DNA from 3 places in the Ruegeria sp. AP11 genome. Region 3 is predicted to be linked to each of the others. Evidence: riboswitches for the same ligand, from Rfam matches in the RefSeq annotation. Region 3 holds a riboswitch; each other region holds the start of a gene.
The links. Region 3 has a riboswitch for cobalamin ahead of ACR3E4_RS01335 (DUF1636 family protein). Riboswitches for the same ligand answer to the same signal wherever they lie in the genome.
Positions count from the first base shown of each region.

Region 1 (3,271 bases), on a different contig from region 3:
GGATCGCAAGTGCTGACGATCAGCGGTCGCAGAAGCACAGCAAAAGACATCAGCGTGAATGTCGCGACAGACCCGACCAGGATCATCGAGGCATCGTCGATCCCCAGGATCGACCCGAACAGAAAGCTCTTGAGTGGCACCGCAGAGCCCGCGGCCGACAGGATGAATATACCGACCGCCAGGGCGATCAGATAAAGTGAGGCCAGGCTGGCATCGCTGCGCAGGATTGTTTTGCGGGCCAGAAACGCCGTCAGGATGGCCACGCCGACCCCGGCGATCAGCCCTCCGATCAGCAGCGAAAAGACCGACAGCCCCGCTGTCACGAAGCCGATGACAACGCCGGGCGTGATGGCATGGGCCATGGCCTCTCCGGCAAGCGACAAGCGGCGCAGAACCAGAAAGGCCCCAACCGGAGCGACAGATGCGGACAGCACCGTGGTTGCCACGAAGGCACGGCGCATGAAGGCGAAGCTCCACATCTCAGATAGGATATCAAGCATGACTGCCTCCGGACTGCACGCCTCGGAACATCCAGGACACTTGGCTTGCGGAAAGATAATTCTGCGCGACAAGGCGGTCAGGCGTCAGAACCGTGTCAACCGGCCCATAGCTTGCAGTCTCACCGCCCAGCAGCAGCGCATGGCTGCAATGGTCAAGAACCGAAGAAAGATCATGCACGACAAGAACCACCGCACGCCCTTCCTCGCGCCAGCGATCGATCAGCGTCAGCAGATGAGCCTCGGTGCTCTGATCGACGGCGGCAAAAGGCTCATCCAACAAGATCATGGGCGCGTCCTGCATGATCACACGGGCAAACAGTGCACGCTGCAACTGGCCCCCCGACAACGTGTGCAGCGACCGGTCTGCAATGTTCAGGACCCCGGCTGCATCCAGCGCCGCATCAACCCGCGCCTTGGTGTCACGATCCAGACGTCCGCGCAGGCCGAACCCTTTCCAGGCCCCCATCGCCGCCAGATCGCGGACCCGGATTGGGAAACGCCGGTCAAACTCGGTCATCTGCGCAAGATACCCGATCTCGCGCGGTGTTCCGCCGGGCCAAGTCAGTTTGCCCGCCAATGGGTCCATCAGGCCCATCAACATCTTTATAAACGTGCTTTTGCCCGAGCCATTGGCACCCAGCACGGCCAGCGTCGACCCGCGCTCGATATCCATCGACAGGCCACGAAACAGCGTAAGTCCCGGGTACCCGAGCGCCAGATTGCGGATTTCCAGCACCGCCGACATCAAAGCACCGCCAGAATGCAAAGCCAGAGGATTGCGGCCGCAATCAGGGCGCAACCGATCAAGGATGCGATGCTCATATTCGTCAGACAGAACCCGCGCATTTTCAGCGATCGCCCGCCGGAGTCACCGCGGCTCATGACGTGCACGCTTTCGGTTGTACCAAATACGCGATGCGGTTTTGGCCAGAGCGGCCATTTGGGTCTAGCCCATGATGTTGAGTATCGATTGTCCGACGCATCGCCGCCTCCGCTGAGACGGGGTCGTGGCAGAACGATGATGTAGGTCAGCGGCTAGCGCTTCAAACATTTATCTCTCCCTCCGGGACACCCCGCCCGGTTCAGTTAATATTCGGATGGCAGGTCTCCTGACTTGCGGATCATCGCTACCCCGAACCTTCCCAGGCTTCCCCGCTTCGGGGGCCCAGTGGTTTTTTCGGGGTCGCTCTCCGCTTACAGTTGCGGGGGCAGTCACGGAATTGGTGGCCTAGATCGGCACCGCACCGCGTTCCCATTTCATCTCGCCGACTCAATGCCGTTGAGAACCATCGCAGGCAGATAACGTTGCGCGCATAAAATGGTCAAGGATCAAAATGGCGGTAAGGATTGAATGTCTGTTACAATCGCGGGTGTCTCTGGGCTGGTGCCAATGACGCTGTCGCATTCGCGAGATGAAGTGCCTTAAACTACCACTTGGGGCGCCGCAGAAACGCGACGCCCCAAATAATGTCACATCTGAGGTTAACGCCTCGGTGTTCAGGTTAGCGAAGGACCACCACGCTGCAGTTGGCATGCCGCACAACACGCGCAGCCGTGGAGCCGAGAAACAGATCTGAAAACCCCGGGCGGTGCGAGAAGACTACAACGCAATCGGGTTTGTGCTTCTTCTGCCAGCTCAGAATCGTGTTGGTGGAATGACCTGCGACCACATGGATCTCAACCTCTTCCGAGCCAAGTTCTTTGCGCAGGTCGTCCGAGACCCCATCAATGCTCTTCTGCATCTGGTCTTCAGGGAAGTACGAGCCGATGTAAGACGGCAACTCTTCCAGAATGGACAACACGGAAATCCGACCACCTTCGTTCAGCAGTTTTTGTGCTGCAGCAATTGCGGGGCCGTATTCCGAACCATGTCCTGGCGCGACGGGAACAAGTATGTGATTGAACATCTGATTTAGCCTTCTACTTCAGCGCGTTGGGCAACCAGGTTGCGATTTCCGGGAAGATAAAGATCAACGTGAGGCCGACGAACTGCAACACCACGAAGGGGCCAACCGAGTTGTAGACATCGCCCATGCTGACGTCCTTGGGCAGCACCCCTTTGATCCAGAACAGAACGAAACCGAACGGTGGTGTGAGATAGGCGATCTGGATGTTCACGATGAACAGCGCGCCGAACCACAGTTTGTCGATCCCCAGCTCATCCACGATCGGAATGAACAGCGGAGTGCACAACAGGATAATGGCCCAGTCGTCCATCACCATGCCCAAAATCAGGATGATCAGCATCATCATCAGCAGGATGCCGGTCGCCCCGCCAGGCATGGACAGAACCAGGTTCGTCAACAGATCCTGACTGCCCAGCGTGTTGAACACATTAAGGTAGATCGTGGCACCGATCAGGATCCATAGACCCATACCGCTGAGCTTGACCGTGGAAACCAGAGATTCAACCAGAACCTCTTTGGTCAGTTTGCCATAGATGAAGTTGATGATGAATGCGCCTGCGGCACCAAAGGCTGCCGCTTCGGCCGGGGTGGCGATGCCGCCCCAGATGACACCCAGCACAACAACGATCAGCAGAGCGAAGGGCCAGATGCTCAGCACAGCGCCAACTTTTTCCCGCGCTGTAAACTTCTGATCTGCGGGCAGGGCAGGGCCCAGCTCTGGCTGAATACGGCAACGGACGCCGATATAGATCGTGTAGAACGTCGCCAGCATGAGGCCCGGCATCAAACCGGCCATGAACAAATCACCGATCGAGACCTTGGCCAGCAGACCGTAGAAGATGAACGGAACGCTTGGCGGGATCA
Region 1 covers NZ_JBQFJB010000002.1:449,416-452,686, forward strand. Annotated here, with positions in the region: gene ACR3E4_RS19990 (metal ABC transporter permease) at 1-500, opposite strand, end outside; gene ACR3E4_RS19995 (metal ABC transporter ATP-binding protein) at 493-1,245, opposite strand; cobalamin riboswitch at 1,583-1,806, opposite strand; gene ACR3E4_RS20000 (universal stress protein) at 2,003-2,407, opposite strand; gene ACR3E4_RS20005 (TRAP transporter large permease) at 2,421-3,271, opposite strand, start outside.
Region 1: it holds a riboswitch for cobalamin, as region 3 does, so the genes downstream of both, ACR3E4_RS19995 (metal ABC transporter ATP-binding protein) here and ACR3E4_RS01335 (DUF1636 family protein) in region 3, are expected to answer to the same signal.

Region 2 (3,271 bases), 220 kb from region 3:
CGTTACAGGTGCGGGCGCGACACAGCACGCCGACCATATTCTGCCCGTAATGGCAAAGGTAGCGCGGGCCTATTGTGGCCCGGATTGGAAGCCTTCGCATATGGAAACACGCACCGCAGGGACCGGCTTGGAGGCGGCGTTGCGCGAAGACGCTACAGGTATTCCCTGGCACTTCAATTCAGCTGTCGACGGGATCGCGTTCCCATCGGCTGCGCTTTGGTCCCGTCCCGCGCTGGGGTCCAGGGGGAGGCAAGCGCTTCGGCTCAGTTCGCGCGACATTCTCGCGGAAATCAAATTGCGGCGACAGGAATGCGACATCGACCGCCTTGCCGCTGTCATCACGCTACGCCTGATTGACGGTCACACGGACATCGACGGTGCCGCGCGAATGGTCGGTGTCGCCCGGCGCACGCTGCAACGCTGGCTCGACGCTGAAGGCCTGTCCTACCGTATTTTGCTCGATCGTGTGAGACTGGACCGGGCGCGCGCACTGATCCTGGAGACCGAGGCCCCCCTGTCAGAGATCGCCATGCTCGCAGGCTACAGTGACCATGCCCATTTCACGCGAGCCTTTGGTCGGCGTTTCGGGCGCTCTCCGTCATCCGAGCGGATGTCCAAACCAAGAGGTTAACCGCACAACTTGATCAAATATCCTCCGATCTGAATTGCCCGGGCGGCAATGAAAGCCTTCTTTATCGGCGTGCCATTCCGAGTGCCGATTTCTGACCACAGCCGCAAAGGCATTGCCGCATGGGCGCTGGTCGGTTGTGAGCCAAGGTGACAATTGCTGCATAGTGCCCCGAATGACCGTTTTATACCCAGATGAACCGCTGCAACTTGTTGGTTCTTGTCTTTAGAATGAGCGATCGGCTGAAAGTATTCGTTCAGAAGGAAATGGAAGACAACATTCGGTGTTGCAACGTGTTTCTCATTCCACGATTGACGCATCCACGAATCTGCTGATATCGCTCACTTTGATGGAGTTGGAGTAAGTGATTCCAACACAGGGAATACGGTGCGGCTTTGGCCAATTCCGTGACTGCCCCCGCAACTGTAAGCGGCGAGCGACCCGATGATGCCACTGGCCCGGAGAGGCTGGGAAGGATCGGAGAAGCGACGACCCGCAAGTCAGGAGACCTGCCATCGTAACGCAACTCAACCCGGGCGGGGTGCCTCGGAAGGAGACCACGATGGAACACTCGGCTGTAGCCGTAAACATGGCTGGCTCGCAATCAACCCCGCAACTTTGCGGAGGGCGACATGGGCCGGGCTGCCACACACAGAATTACCGTTTGCATCTCTTGCCGACACAAGGGCAAAACCTGCCAGCCTGGTTATGAGCTGATCGCCCGGCTGCGAAAGGCTTTTGAAAACGCCAAGGACGCAATTCCCGAAGATTTCGAAATCTCGGGCGTGGCCTGTATGGCGGGATGTGATCGACCCTGCACGGTGGCTTATCACGGCTCGCACAAGGCGACATATTTGTTTGGCGATATTGACCCGGACACCGATGTCGATGATCTGATCGAATTCGCCCGGCGCTATGCCCATCTACATGACGGGTGGAGCAGCTCTGTCGACAGACCAGGCAAGCTGCGCAAATCCACACTGGCACGGGTTCCGGCCAGCATCATCGCCCTTGAGCGCAGCGCGGAGCCTGTTCAATGAACGCCGCGGAGCTGTATGTCGAGAACGTAAGTTGGAGGCCCTCGGCCAGGGTGCCGCTGATTTTGCATCCAATCAACTTTCATCTGAAGGCCGGGCGCATTTTGGGGATCGTCGGACCGAACGGGGCGGGGAAGTCCTCGTTATTGCGCACGCTCTATCGGTATCATCGGCCGTCCAGCGGTACGGTCAGGATTGATGGTGAAGATATCTGGACCATGCCGCCGAAGACCGCTGCCCAAACGGTTGCAGCGGTTTTGCAAGAGCAACCCAATGACTTTGCCCTGACGGTGCGCGACGTGGTGGCATTGGGCCGCTTGCCACATCGCCAGAGCTTTTCAACACCCGGCCAGCACTGTGCCGAGGTCATCGAGAACGTGCTGCGCCAAACCAAGCTGATACATCTGCGCGACCGGCAGATCGGCACCCTGTCGGGCGGTGAACGCCAACGGGTGATGATGGCCCGTGCCCTGGCGCAAGCGCCGCGGCTGCTGGTTCTGGATGAGCCAATCAACCACCTCGATATCCATTATCAGCTAGAGCTGCTTGAACTTGTGCGCGACCTCCACATCACCGTTGTCGTGTCGCTACATGACCTCAACATGGCGGCCACGTTCTGTGACGACATTCTGGTAATGCAGAATGGCCAGTCGCTGGTGTTCGGCCCCCCGCAGGATGTCCTGACCGAAGACCTCGTGTCGGGTGCATTTCGTGTCTCGGCCCGGCTGGAACAGCTGAGCCGCAGTCAGAACAATCACTTCTCTTTCCAACTGAACTAAAGGATCACCTGAATGAAACTACTCCACCTGGCATTGGGGCTGTCCTGTACAGCAAGCCTGGCACTGGCAGAAACCACGGTACGAAGCTGCAACCGTACCGTTACCTTTGACGAAGTCCCGACAGCAGCGATTTCCAACGACGTCAACCTGACCGAAATGATGTTGGTGCTGGGACTGGCGGACCACATGGTGGGCTATACCGGTATCTCTGGTTGGAAAACACTGGATGAGAAGATGCGCGAAGGAGTCGAGCAACTACCCGAGTTGTCTTCGAAATACCCCAGCAAGGAAGTATTGATCGGGGCGGATGCCGATTTCTTCTTTGCCGGTTGGAACTATGGCATGAAGGTTGGTGGCGAAGTCACGCCCGAAACCCTGGCCGCGTTTGACATCGACGTCTATGAGTTGACCGAAAGCTGCATCCATATCGGTGAAAAAGACAAGGCCAGCATGGATGACATGTATACCGATCTGCTGAATCTGGGCCGCATCTTTGCTGTCGAGGATCAGGCGCAAGAGCTGGTGGACGGCTACAAGGCAGAGCTTGCAGATTTCAACGCCGATCTGGATGCCGGTGACGAACCGCTGCGTGTATTTGTCTATGACAGCGGCGAGGACACTCCCTTTACCGCGGGACGCTATGCCATGCCCACCGCCCTGATCGAAGCCGCAGGCGGGCGCAATGTTCTGGACGACTTCGAGAAGAGCTGGGCCACGGTGACCTGGGAAGAAGTCGTCGAGCGCAACCCGGAAATGATCGTGATCGTGAACTACGGCAATGTGACTGCAGAGCAAAAGCGCGAGTTCATGATGTCGAACCCGGCATT
Region 2 covers NZ_JBQFJB010000001.1:464,601-467,871, reverse strand. Annotated here, with positions in the region: gene ACR3E4_RS02485 (AraC family transcriptional regulator) at 1-631, shown strand, start outside; cobalamin riboswitch at 962-1,159, shown strand; gene ACR3E4_RS02480 (DUF1636 family protein) at 1,261-1,668, shown strand; gene ACR3E4_RS02475 (ABC transporter ATP-binding protein) at 1,665-2,444, shown strand; gene ACR3E4_RS02470 (ABC transporter substrate-binding protein) at 2,457-3,271, shown strand, end outside.
Region 2: it holds a riboswitch for cobalamin, as region 3 does, so the genes downstream of both, ACR3E4_RS02480 (DUF1636 family protein) here and ACR3E4_RS01335 (DUF1636 family protein) in region 3, are expected to answer to the same signal.

Region 3 (3,271 bases):
GCAGATGTGATCGTTCTGGACCACCATTTGGGCGGGGAAACCCTGCCGGACTGCGTCGCAGTGGTGAATCCGAACCGGCAGGACGAAAGCGGCGATCTGGGCTATTTCTGCGCTGCTGCCGTGGTGTTCCTGATGCTGGTCGAGGCGGGTCGCCAATTGCGGGCCGCCGGTGCCAAAGGGCCGGATCTGATGTCGATGCTGGATCTGGTGGCGCTGGCGACGGTGGCGGATGTCGCGCCGTTGATCGGGGCCAACCGGGCGTTGGTGCGGCAGGGGCTGAAAGTCATGGCCCAAAGGCAGAGGCCGGGGCTGGTGGCACTGTCGGATGTGGCGCGCATGGACACTGCCCCCAACAGCTATCATCTGGGGTTTCTGCTAGGTCCACGTGTGAATGCGGGTGGGCGGATAGGGCAGGCCGATCTGGGCGCACGGTTGCTGAGTACCGACTCGGTCACCGAAGCCGAAGCCCTGTCCGAACGGTTGGATGCTCTGAACGCGGAACGGCGCGACATCGAGAACGCGGTGCGCGCGGCAGCCATGGCACAGGCCGAGGAACGCGGGCTGGACACGCCACTGGTCTGGGCCGCAGGCGAGGGCTGGCATCCCGGCGTGGTGGGCATTGTCGCCTCGCGCCTGAAAGAAACCGCGAACCGCCCTGCCATCGTGATCGGCTTTGACGGTGACGAGGGCAAGGGCTCGGGCCGTTCGGTCTCGGGTGTGGATCTGGGCGCGTCGATCCAGCGACTGGCGACCGAGGGGCTGCTGGTCAAGGGCGGTGGTCACAAGATGGCGGCCGGCCTGACGGTGATGCGCGACCAGTTGGAGCCTGCGATGGCGCGGCTGTCCGAGTTGCTGGCGAAACAGGGCGCAGGGCAAGGCGGCCCAGCCGATCTGAAACTGGACGGGGCGCTGATGCCGGGGGCCGCGACGGTCGATCTGATCGAACAGATCGAAAAGGCAGGACCATTCGGGGCCGCGGCCCCTGCCCCACGCTATGCACTGCCCGACCTGCAGGTGCGCTTTGCCAAACGCGTGGGCGAGACGCATCTGAAGCTGTCTTTGTCCGACGGAATGTCCGGCGGGCTGGACGCCATCGCCTTCGGTGCGTTTGATGGTCCGCTGGGTGACAAGCTGTCAAATCACGGCGGCGCGCGGTTCCATTTTGCGGGCCGGCTTGAGGTTAACACATGGGGTGGGCGCCAATCTGTACAACTGAGGTTGGAGGACGCGGCAGAAGCTGGATAAAGCCTATCTGAAGCCCACCAAAAAACTTTCACATCCCTGCATTTTTCGGCTTGCGGGGGTCGGGGTGAAACCGTAAAAGGCCCTCCACAAGCCAGCGTGGCCCGTTCGTCTATCGGTTAGGACGCCAGGTTTTCAACCTGGAAAGAGGGGTTCGATTCCCCTACGGGCTGCCATTTTGCTTGTCTGGACCCAAGTGGCCCGTTCGTCTATCGGTTAGGACGCCAGGTTTTCAACCTGGAAAGAGGGGTTCGATTCCCCTACGGGCTGCCATTTATCCAATCCTCTCCGCTTCAGCCTTCGATCAGGCCTCATAGATGTTATATCGCGCGGCGCCGACCCGATCGTTCGAGTATTGCGTTTAACTGGATCGGACCGATCCGTTCAACGAGGCAACGCCGCAGCCTGAACAGAATATGCCGCCCAACGACCTCTACAGGTCGCTTTTTCATCCGCTTGATCACAGATCGGCGCGACTCGCTTGACAAGCGGCCTGCCGCTGCCGCATGAGCCTTTCGTTGGTGTCTGCAACAGCAGATGAAAAGGGAATGCGTCAACGGGTTATCCGCCAAACGCAGCCGCCCCCGCGACCGTGACCGGAGAGGGTGCCCAATGCCACTGGCCGCAAGGCCGGGAAGGCGGGACATCCGACAGGGCAGACGCTCTGATATCCGCAAGCCGGGAGACCTGCCAGCGCCCGAAGATGAAACCGGACGGGGTGTTCCGGTGTCGGGTCAAATGTGACCCGCATGAGACCCCGTCCCCCACGTATAGGATTGGGGGGATGAGAGACATGACCGAGACCGCACCGGTTGAGCTGCTGGTCTGCACCACCTGCCGTCGCGGCTTGCCCGTCGAGGATGACGCGCAGCGCCCGGGCACCCTGTTGCATCAGGCTCTGGAACAGGCAGACCTGCCCGATGGCGTCAACCTGAGAGCCGTCGAATGCCTGTCGAACTGCGATCAGGGCTGTTCCATCGTGCTGCGTGGCGGGCCGGATCGCTGGACATTCGTCTACGAGAACCTGAACGAGACCGATCATGTCGACGTCATCGTTGACGGCGCAACCAAATATCTGGCCACCGAGGACGGTCTGGTCAAATGGCGCGAGCGCCCCGAACATTTCCGCAAAAACTGCGCCTCGCGCATTCCCCCGATTGGAGCCTGAGATGAGCAACCTTGAGAAACTCCCCGTCACCGTGATCACAGGTTTTCTGGGCTCGGGTAAGACCACACTGGTGCGCCACCTGATGCAAAACCCGCAGGGCAAGCGTCTGGCCGTTGTGGTCAACGAATTCGGCGATGTCGGTGTCGATGGCGATATCCTGAAATCCTGCGCCATCCCGGATTGCCCGGCCGAGAACATCATGGAGCTGGCCAATGGTTGCATCTGCTGCACCGTGGCCGATGATTTCATCCCTACCATCGAGGCGCTGATGGCGCTGGAACCGCGCCCCGATCACATCCTGATCGAGACCTCCGGCCTTGCGCTACCCAAGCCGCTGCTGAAAGCGTTTGACTGGCCGGATATCCGCTCGAAAATCACCGTGGACGGCGTGATCGCGCTGGCCGATGCCGAGGCCGTCGCCGCCGGTCGTTTCGCCCCGAATGTCGAGGCAGTCGATGCCCAGCGCATGGCTGACGACTCCATCGACCACGAAACGCCGCTGTCCGAAGTGTTCGAGGACCAGATCTCCTGCGCCGATATCATCCTGCTGACCAAGCCCGATCTGGCCGGTCCCGAAGGCGTTGCCAAAGCCAAAGAGATCATCGCCGCCGAAGCCCCGCGCCCGCTGCCCGTGGTCGAGGTTGCCGAGGGTGTCGTGGATGTGCGCGTCGTATTGGGCCTTGAGGCCGCCGCCGAGGATGACATGGATGCCCGCCCGTCGCATCATGACGGCCATCACGACCATGAACATGACGATTTCGAAAGCATCATCGTCGAGCTGCCGGAACAGAGCGATCCGCTGGAACTGGTTGCCAGGATCGAACGTCTGGCCAAGGAGCTGAACATCCTGCGCGTCAAGGG
Region 3 covers NZ_JBQFJB010000001.1:246,715-249,985, forward strand. Annotated here, with positions in the region: gene recJ (single-stranded-DNA-specific exonuclease RecJ) at 1-1,245, shown strand, start outside; tRNA gene ACR3E4_RS01325 (tRNA-Glu) at 1,344-1,418, shown strand; tRNA gene ACR3E4_RS01330 (tRNA-Glu) at 1,441-1,515, shown strand; cobalamin riboswitch at 1,745-1,951, shown strand; gene ACR3E4_RS01335 (DUF1636 family protein) at 2,036-2,410, shown strand; gene cobW (cobalamin biosynthesis protein CobW) at 2,412-3,271, shown strand, end outside.